DNA from 2 places in the Clostridium aromativorans genome. Region 1 is predicted to be linked to the other one. Evidence: a T-box and tRNA genes for the amino acid it is inferred to sense, from the RefSeq annotation. Region 1 holds a T-box; the other holds one or more tRNA genes.

Region 1 (5,118 bases):
GGTACAGGTGTAGTACCAGATAGTTTCAAAGAATGGTTTATTGCGAACGGTGTAGACGCTTCTCATATAACGAGATATGGTGGTGCAGACAGGTTTGAAACTGCAAGCAAGATAGTAAATGCTGTAACAGCTTCGTCAACTGCCCCTATATTTATAGCCAGTGGGGAGAATTTTCCAGATGCACTTTCGGCATCTTCTGTGGCAGCTGCAAGGGGATACAGGATATTCCTTACTACAGCCAATAATGAGTCTGCTTACCTTAGCAATTACCTTTCAAAGAATAAGCCATCAAAGGTTTATTTACTCGGTGGAAGCGGGGTAATCAGCACAGAGCAAGAATCGGCAATTGCTACCCAGTTAGGAAATAAAGATAGTGTAAAAAGGCTCGGTGGGGCAATCCGATATGAAACCTCACAGGCAATTGCAAATGAATTTAAAGATGGTGTGACAAACGCCATAATCGTAAATGGTGAGGATTACCCGGATGCAATATCGGGAAGTGTTCTGGCAATGAGAACTCCTTCAATCACTCTGCTTACTCCATCCGATAATCTATCTGGAATAAAGAATTTCCTTGCAGACAATGATACAATAACTAGTGGTTTATTGTTGGGAGGAACCGGGGTACTTCCAGACAGTGTGAAAACCTCCCTCTCCAAGTAATGTATGTTATCTAATATACAGCCAATAAATATACCGGATGCTTTTTATAGCTGGTATATTTATACTACAAAAGTTTTTATTCATTGTGTTTTACATTTTCCATTATAAGCTCCATGAAAGTGTCCGGTGCCACCACTTTTACAGAAGGATTTTTATTCAGCTGCCTTATGACTTCATTTACATCTTCCATACTTTTGCTCCAGGCATGCACGTATACAAAGGTGTATGCCTCGGGTCTGCTTATATCCGTGAAGCCGTTTTTTACGTACCTGTTTATATCTCTTGCCAGATCCTCGTTTTCTTCTATTTTGGACCACAGCAGATTTCTGCAGGATACTACGGGCTTGCCTCTGCTCCACACTATTTTGCCCTTGTAATCGTCCTGCCTGTTGTAATTCAAATAGAATATGCCCTGGATATTTGAGCAGGCGGTGTATTTATCCCAGAGATTCCTGTTATAGAGGGACCAGTTATCTAGAACGGACACGTATTTTTGATCCGAGTTTTTCATGTAGCTGTTTAACCTTTTCAAAAAAGGCTTCAGGGAATCTGACTTGAATTCGCTGGGATACATGTATCCGTTTCCGGAAGGGGACACGGTGAAATAATCCTTAGAGGTATTTGAAGATGCATTTTTATAATACATTTTTAGAACAGTTGGCGCCAGTTCATACAGGGACGGACTTATGCTGAAGCCCATGTTGAAGCTGCCCCTTTCAGGTGAACCGTACCATTTGGAAGAGCCGAAATTGCTTCCAAGATTCCACTGCTGATTGTCTCCGTCTGACATAATGAAGGTCACATAGTGGGTGTTTTTTGAAGCTGAATTTTTTGTGGAATCTGATCCATTTTTTTGAATTAGAGGAGAAGAGGGAAAAGCGCTCAACACCGTCAGATTATAGGACCAGTCTGCAGGAACCACGCTTACACCATTTCTGGAAGCTGTACTTATGTTACCCTTTTCGTCAGGACCCCATCCAAGACATGTGGAGTCACTTTCCATGGATTCAAATACCTTGTTTCTCAGGGAGAAATCCTTCGGGTCATCTTCATAAAATACCAGGGATCTGCTCATTATACCGTAATCTCTGAGGGCGGAATCTCTTCCGGGGGACAGCTCAATTACCGTTGAATGATTCAGCCCCCTATTCCATAGGTTATCGTAGGCCCAGTATTTATCGGTGTTTCTGCAGTCCTGCTGCATTTTTATACCCATATTTTTGACTTTGGTTTCAAGGGATTTGTCTACAGCTATGGAATCTTTTAAAGCTGCCAGGGAACAGGCGTTGTTTATGGAAGGATCTTTCTTGGAGGAGTTGTCGTAGAGTACATAGCCTTTTACAAAGCTTTTAAATTTATCCAGCAGGTACCAGGGATCCTCCACCATGCTGTAATTGACACCGTAATTTTCTTTTAGATCCTCCAGCCATATTCTATAATCCGGCTGATTTTTATTTAAAGTATATATCTGGGAATCGGATTTATTTGATATTACCCCCTGCAGTGTGGCTATCATGGTATTTTCAGCGGAACTTAAATCGTTCTGCTGTATTACGTAGAGATATTTAGGTGTTCTGGAATTTTTTACGTAATATTGATGGCCTGAAAAAGCATTTGCATCTGTACAGATTAAGGTGCTTAAAAAAATAAAAATAATTCCTAGGATCAAATTTTTTAATTTCATATGAATTCACCTCCTGATCTTAGTATGTGGTTTTTTATATAATTTATTGTACTTTCTCTGGGCATGAAATCAAAAAATAAATATAAAAACTATTGACAATAAATTTTTTATATTCTATCATATAAAATAAGTTTAAAATTAAATGGATGCTAAAATGCTAAGAAGAGGATTAGTAGGTATGATACCTTTTTAAGAGAAGAAAATGCAAGGTGGAAGTTTTCAAAAGAGCCATACTGAACCTGCCTTAGAGCTCTGTACTGAAACAGTAGTAGGATACAGCGGTAATTGCCGTTAAGATTGTAAGTAAGTGAGTATGTTTGATATTTGAATATATTAAAGCAGGGTGGTACCGCCGAATGTAACCTCGGTCCCTTTATGGGATGGGAGGTTTTTTTATATTTAAATTTAATCATATGAATTTTAAACTATAATTCTATTTTGGAGGTAATTAAATTGGAAAAGAAATTGGTGGAACAGATAACGTCCAGAAGTGAAGATTTTGCTCAATGGTATACGGATATTGTGAGAAAAGCAGAACTGGCAGATTATTCCAGTGTAAGAGGATGTATGATAATACGACCTTATGGTTATGCAATATGGGAGGGCATTCAGAAATACGTAGATACAAAAATAAAGGAAACAGGGCATGAAAATGTATATATGCCTATATTTATTCCAGAGCATTTATTGGAAAAGGAAAAAGAACATGTTGAGGGATTTGCTCCGGAGGTGGCCTGGGTAACTGAAGGTGGAAATGAGGAGCTTGCGGAGAGATTATGTGTCAGGCCGACTTCAGAAACACTGTTCTGCGATCATTTTGCTAAGATAATCCACTCTTATAAGGATCTGCCTAAGCTGTATAACCAATGGTGTTCAGTAATAAGGTGGGAGAAAACCACCAGGCCGTTCTTGAGAACAGCAGAATTTTTATGGCAGGAAGGGCATACAATACACGCTACTAAAGAAGAGGCGGAGAAAGAAACAAGATATATATTGAATCTATATTCCGATTTATGTAAGGATATTCTGGCTATGCCGGTAATTCAGGGCAAAAAAACCGAGAGCGAAAAATTTGCAGGTGCTGTGGATACCTATACCATTGAAAGCTTGATGCACGATGGAAAGGCCCTGCAGGCAGGTACATCACATTATCTTGGTGAAAATTTTGCCAGGGCATTTGGAATCCAGTATTCCGATAAGGAAGGTAAACAGCGGTATGTACATTATACTACCTGGGCTGTAACTACAAGGCTGATCGGGGCAATAATAATGATACATGGTGATGACAACGGTATGGTCATGCCGCCAAGGATAGCACCTATACAGGTGATTGTTATACCTGTAGCGCAGCACAAGGAAGGTGTGCTTAAAAAGGCAAATGAATTGAAGGATAGGCTGTCTAAAATTGCAAGGGTCAAGATTGATGATGATGCCGATAAAACACCGGGCTGGAAATTCAGCGAATACGAGATGAAAGGTGTTCCAATCAGACTTGAAATAGGACCTAAGGATATTGAAAAAAATCAGGTGGTACTGGCAAGAAGGGATACGGGAGAAAAGTTCACAGTATCAATAGATGATCTGGAAAGCCAGGTAACGGAGCTTTTGGATAAAATTCACAATTCCATGTATGAAAAAGCAAAATCCTTTAGAGATAATAATACCCGTGATGCTCTAAATATGGAACAATTTAAGAATATTGAGGAAAATAAGTCGGGTTTTGTGAGAGCTATGTGGTGTGGAGATGCCAAATGTGAGGAAAAAATCAGGGAGGTTACAGGGGCAACTTCAAGATGTATCCCCTTTGATCAGGAACACATTTCGGATACCTGCGTTTGCTGCGGCAAAAAGGCCGACAAGTTAGTATATTGGGGAAGGGCATATTAAATACCAGCTAAAATTAGAAATGATATGAAAACGAAAGTTTTCATATCATTTTTTATTTTTGCAATGGTTAAAAATAACTTTGAAAATATTTTGTAAATATTATTAGGAAAAAGAATATTTATTGTTATAATATAAATAGAATTATAAGCTGAAATAAAGTGGAGGCCATAATATGTTTAATAATAAAAAGTTTAATAGTAATAAAAAGTGGAGATATCTTATCTATTATGCATTATTGGCAGCTATGATTATATTTGTAGCAAATGAATATATGAATGGGCTGAAATCCCAACATATAAAGTACAGTGATTTTATAAATGATATAAACCAAAATAAAATCTCTGAAGTGCAGATAAGTAAGGATAAATTGATTATAATTCCAAAATCTCAAGATGAAGCAGATAGAGGCAAAGTCCTTTATACTGAGAGAATAACAGATCCAGATTTGATTAAAAAGCTTGATAACGCCAAGATCCAATATGGAGGAATACCTCAAGAGAACACTGCCATAAGGGGATTTTTCATAAACTGGGTTCTCCCATTTATAATAATTGCATTTTTACTTCAACTGTTTTTGGGAAAATTGAATAAAAAGATGGGCAGTGGAGTGATGTCTTTCGGGAAAAATACAGCTAAGATATATGCGGAAAATGAAACTGGTGTAAATTTTAAAGATGTAGCAGGTCAGGAAGAGGCAAAAGAATCACTTGTGGAAATTGTAGACTTCTTACACAATTCTCAAAGGTATGTGGAGATAGGTGCCAGACTTCCTAAGGGAGCCCTTCTTGTGGGACCTCCAGGGACAGGCAAAACTCTTCTTGCAAAAGCGGTAGCTGGTGAAGCTAAAGTGCCTTTTTTTTCAATATCAGGATCAGCCTTTGTAG
Region 2 (5,118 bases), on a different contig from region 1:
GTTGTCTCTAAAAACAATAGTAAAGGGGAGCTTTCTCAAATAATTGGGGAATGGGAATTGGATCTGAGAAATTTTAAGGCAGCAAAGATATGATATAATCTCAGTAGGTTGATTTTAGTACTTGAATTATTTTTGGAAAGGATAGGACTTGGGAATGCAGTGGGGTGACAAGGCATATTACAGTCTAAATTATTATTTGAGAAAAAAATTTGGATGCAAGGTTTTTAAAATATCCTTAGATGCAGGATTTTCTTGCCCCAATAGAGATGGAAGAATAAGTAAGGAAGGATGTATATTTTGTAGTAAAAGGGGATCGGGAGATTTTGCTGGGAATAGAAAAGTTTCTATAACGGAACAATTTGAAAATATAAAACAGATGATGAGTAAAAAATGGAAAAATGGAAAGTATATAGCATATTTTCAGGCGTATACTAATACTTATGCTCCAGTGAGAGTACTTAGAGAGAAATATGAAGAAGCTGTAAATCAAGAAGGAGTAGTGGCACTAGCTATAGCTACTAGACCGGATTGCCTTGGATATGATGTTTTAAATCTATTGCAGGAATTTAATAGAAAAGTTTATACCTGGGTAGAACTTGGTCTTCAGACTTCAGATGATCATACGGCAGGTATAATAAACAGAGGGTATAAATTGGAAACTTTTGAAAAAGCAGTAGCTTCACTTAGAAAAATAGGAATTGATGTGGTGGTTCATATAATAATGGGTCTACCTGGAGAAAATAAAATTAATATGATGAATACAGTAAAATATATTTCACATCAGGACATACAGGGGGTAAAAATTCATTTGCTTCATTTAATGAAACACACTCCTCTTGTTAAATTATATGATGTAGGACAATTAAAATTTATGACAAAAGATGAATATATAGACATGGTGTGCTGGACTCTGTGCAACATTCCTTCGGGCATGGTGATTCATAGACTTACCGGCGATTCACCTAGGAACCTGCTTATAGGGCCTAAATGGAGCTTAAAAAAATGGGAGATTCTAAATGAAATTGACAGAAGGATGAAAGATAGAAAAATATATCAGGGTATATATTTTCAAAATAAGATTTTACCCTAAGATTACCGTTGCTAATACTCCCATTTATAAATTTATCCTCTGCCAAACTCCAGCTATAGATTGCTGGAATTTGGTGAATTTGCTTTTATGCAATTGGACTTTATCCATCCCTTAGAGTTTATTCTAGAGCTTCCTGCAATAGAAACTTCATACCAGAATTCATTTAAGATCTCAATGCTGTCATGAACTCTTATTGGTGTATTTTTTTCTAAAGTATTTATTATACCTGAATTTAAAATAGGAGCCAGATATATATTGCTTTTTACAGTGACTAGGGCATTTACATATTGAGGAGTAATATATCTAACATTTATTTTTGGGGGAATTTCCTTAGATATTTTTGACTTCAAACTGTCATTTTCATATTTTAAAGATAATATCTGTCTTCTCTGCGAGGAAATTTTACTTTGAAAATTATATAGGATTACGGAAGTACAGATTATAAGCGTTATGAACAAAAAAGCCAACATTAATATTCTCCATATCTATTAATTTAATACATTATATTCAATATGGTACTTAAAGATGAAAATTTATATAATTTTACACTAGATCTGTATATTCAAAAATGCTCATATCTGTGTAAGCCAATATATCCTCCCACTGATAATCTGAATATGTATCATGTATGCCGACAACGGTCATACCTGCTGATTTGGCTACTTTTATAGCAGATAGGATGTCCTCAAATACAGCACAATCCTCAGGATTTAAATTCAGTCTATCAGCAGCTAAAAGGTATATGTCTGGGAATCCTTTTCCTCTTTTTACATCTTCTGTAGTTACTATTGAATCAAATAGATTGTATATTTTATTTTTCTTTAAACTTGTTTCTGCTATAGCTTTATAATTGCTGGTGGCGAGAGCCATTTTTATTTTTTTCTTTTTTAAGAGATGTAAAAAATCTCTTGCACCAGGTTTTAAAGAAATATTATGGGAATATTCATAGAAAAGCATATTGTACCACTCTTTTTGTATCTCAGATACACTTTCAGTTAAATTAAATTCATCTTTAAGATATCTTGCAGTTTCATCAAGGGTCATATTTTGAATAGTGTTTTTTAGTTCTATGGTAAAAGGTATATTTTTCTCACTTAAATATTCTTTATCTATATTTTCCCAAAGCCACATGGAGTCCAGGAGAGTTCCATCCATGTCAAAAATAGCTCCCTTGATATTTTCAAGCATGACGATCACCTCATATTGTGTTATGAAAAATAATATTTTAATTAAAAAATCGTTCTAACAATTTTATCTTGTTTTTATCTTTAAAATCCTCTATGGAATGTATGCCTATCTTATCCAATATCTCATTCATGCAGTCACTGTCAATGGAGACTTTTATTTCAGAATCATCGGCAAATTTATCCACATATTTTTTACCTTCTTCTTTTGGTATAATTGCCTTGGGCCCACCTACACACCCACCGATACATCCCATGCCTTCAATGAAATTAGCCTCTATTTCCCCATTTTGAGCTCTGGAAAGTATGGATTTGCATTCTTTTACACCATTTGCCTTTACTGCTTTGAATAATTTGTATTTTTCAGGGAAAATTCTTTTTACAGCTTCACTTACTGCAATTGATACTCCGCCTGTACGTGCATATAACCTTCCGCCGCTGGAAGCATATTCTGTAGAAGGCTCTTCTTTGAGCTCATTTGGATGTATATTAAGAGTATCAAATATATCTTTTACTTCTGAAAAAGTTAGTACAAAATCTATATTTTTAATTATGTCTTTTTCTTTTGCTTCAGATTTTTTAGCAATGCAGGGACCTATAAATACCACCTTGCAATTTGGGTTTAATTTTTTGAGTACTCTTCCTCCAGCGGCCATAGGAGAAACAGATGGTGATACGTACTTTATCAAATTATTGTAAATTTTTTTTAACATACCTACCCACATAGGGCAGCAGCAGGAAGTTATCATAAAATCTTTTTCGTCTTTTATATGATTATCAAATTCTATGGCCTCTTTTAAAGTGAGCATATCCGCAAAAAATGCCACCTCAATCATGTCTGTAAATCCTAATTTTTTAAAGGCACTTCTAAGTTTCCCAAGAGTTACATCTTTCCCAAACTGACCTATTATAGCAGGAGCTACAATTGCTATTACCGGTGAGTTGCCTTTTAATATATTCGCTAAGGGAAGAAATTGTACTTTATCCATTATACCTCCAGTAGGACAGGCTTCTACACAAAAACCACAGTCGGTGCATTTGTGTTTATCAATATGGATACTATTTTGGGCAGCATCCATTAAAATAGCATCAAAAGGACAGGATTTTTGGCATAGAGTTTTGCCGGTTTTGTCCATACATTCCATAGTACAGAATTTTACTTTATTGACTATTTTTCCATCAGGTTTGTAAGATTTTATTGCTTTTTTTAGATCCTCCGTAAAATTAGAACTGCAGTCTGTACTGGTGCCGCATAGTGAAGATATGATTTTACAAAGCTCTTTTTTATTGATTTTACTCTGTGATAAAATAAATTTTACTTCATCTTCAAAATTTCCATTATAATAGGATTCTATCAGGGATTTAAATAAATTTCTATATTGATCTTTCATATTAATGGTACAGCTCCTTATGTAATTGATTTGTTGATGAGCTCAAAGTTTGATTTAATGTATAGGAAACCCCTAGCTTAAAAATAAGCTGGGGCTCTTACTTTAACATAATATAAACTAAAAAAGGTAGGTATCATCAAATCAATAGATCTAAATATCCACAAACCCACCTATATAAATGGTCGGAGTGACAGGATTTGAACCTGCGACCTCTTGCTCCCGAAGCAAGCGCGCTACCATCTGCGCTACACCCCGTTTATATAATACATTATAACATATATTATATAAACGTCACAGTAGAAATTTTATATGAAAATATTTTATTTTGCAGTCATATTAGAATTATCGCCTTCACCTCTTGTAGGAACTGTTGACATTAAAAATCCTACCAGTATAGATACTAAAGCTGGAGATATTATATTTATATAAGCTATATAAGAGGTTCTGTATAATATGAATGCACTTAAACCTGTTATAATCAAGGTTATAAAAAACAGATAGATTATAAATTTAGCAAAAGATTTAAAAAATTTTTCATATAACTTATGCCTTATGGGTCCGCTGAGTATTTTTATAAATAAAAAATAGGATACTAGTATTAAGAATATATCAACTGATGCAGATATTAAAAAGTTTTTCAAATTAAAACACCTCCAATGGCTTATCAATTATAGTATTACCTTATTAGAAGTGTTTTAACACCAAATTATAGATTTTGTAAGTTATTTTGATTGCAAATACATTTCACCTATTTTAAAAACATCTCCTGCACCTATAGTTAAAAAGAGATCTCCTTCCTTTAAATTATTTTTTAAATAGTTTACTATTGAGTTGAAATCTTTAATATAGCTGCACTTTATTCCTCTTTTTGAAATATCATTAGCTAGCATGGCTGAGCTCACTTTGCCGGTATCCTTTTCCCTTGCTGGATATATATCTGCGAGGATTAATTCATCTACATTATCAAAAGCGGAAGTAAATTCTCTGTATAAGTTTATAGTTCTCGAAAAAGTATGTGGTTGAAACACGCAGATTATTCTTTTATGAGGATAATTTTGAGCTGCACTTAAAGTTGCCTTTATTTCAGTAGGATGGTGGGCATAGTCATCTATTACTGTTATCCCATTTTTTTTGCTTTTAATTTCAAATCTTCTATGGGTACCTTTAAAATCCTCCAGTGCATCTTTAATATTTTCTGTTGATATATTTAAAATTAAAGAAACAGCTATACTGGCAAGCGCATTTAATATATTGTGTCTGCCCGGGATGGCTAGGTGTAGGGAAAGTATGGCTTTATTATCCTTGTACACTTTAAAGTAGGCACATCCATTTTTATCAAAATGTATGTCATGAGCAGTGATATTTCCGCTATTTATACCATAGGTAATTATATTACAGTTTACGCTGGATATTACTTTATTTATTCTATTATCTTCATTGTAACATACTAGAT

What was found. The T-box of region 1 lies ahead of proS (proline--tRNA ligase). A T-box ahead of a tRNA ligase gene usually reads a tRNA of that ligase, here a tRNA-Pro.
Region 2: it encodes a tRNA-Pro, which carries the amino acid that the T-box ahead of proS (proline--tRNA ligase) is inferred to sense. The anticodon was not compared.

Annotation. Positions count from the first base shown of each region.
Region 1 is NZ_JAJJPB010000007.1:31,681-36,798, forward strand. Features, by position in the region: gene LN736_RS07645 (cell wall-binding repeat-containing protein) at 1-663, shown strand, start outside; gene LN736_RS07650 (GxGYxYP domain-containing protein) at 740-2,347, opposite strand; T-box leader at 2,498-2,723, shown strand; gene proS (proline--tRNA ligase) at 2,795-4,234, shown strand; gene ftsH (ATP-dependent zinc metalloprotease FtsH) at 4,407-5,118, shown strand, end outside.
Region 2 is NZ_JAJJPB010000005.1:112,778-117,895, forward strand. Features, by position in the region: gene LN736_RS06565 (hypothetical protein) at 1-93, shown strand, start outside; gene LN736_RS06570 (TIGR01212 family radical SAM protein) at 155-1,090, shown strand; gene LN736_RS06575 (hypothetical protein) at 1,144-1,560, opposite strand; gene LN736_RS06580 (HAD family hydrolase) at 1,634-2,278, opposite strand; gene LN736_RS06585 ([Fe-Fe] hydrogenase large subunit C-terminal domain-containing protein) at 2,316-3,665, opposite strand; tRNA gene LN736_RS06590 (tRNA-Pro) at 3,845-3,920, opposite strand; gene LN736_RS06595 (hypothetical protein) at 3,986-4,306, opposite strand; gene murC (UDP-N-acetylmuramate--L-alanine ligase) at 4,388-5,118, opposite strand, start outside.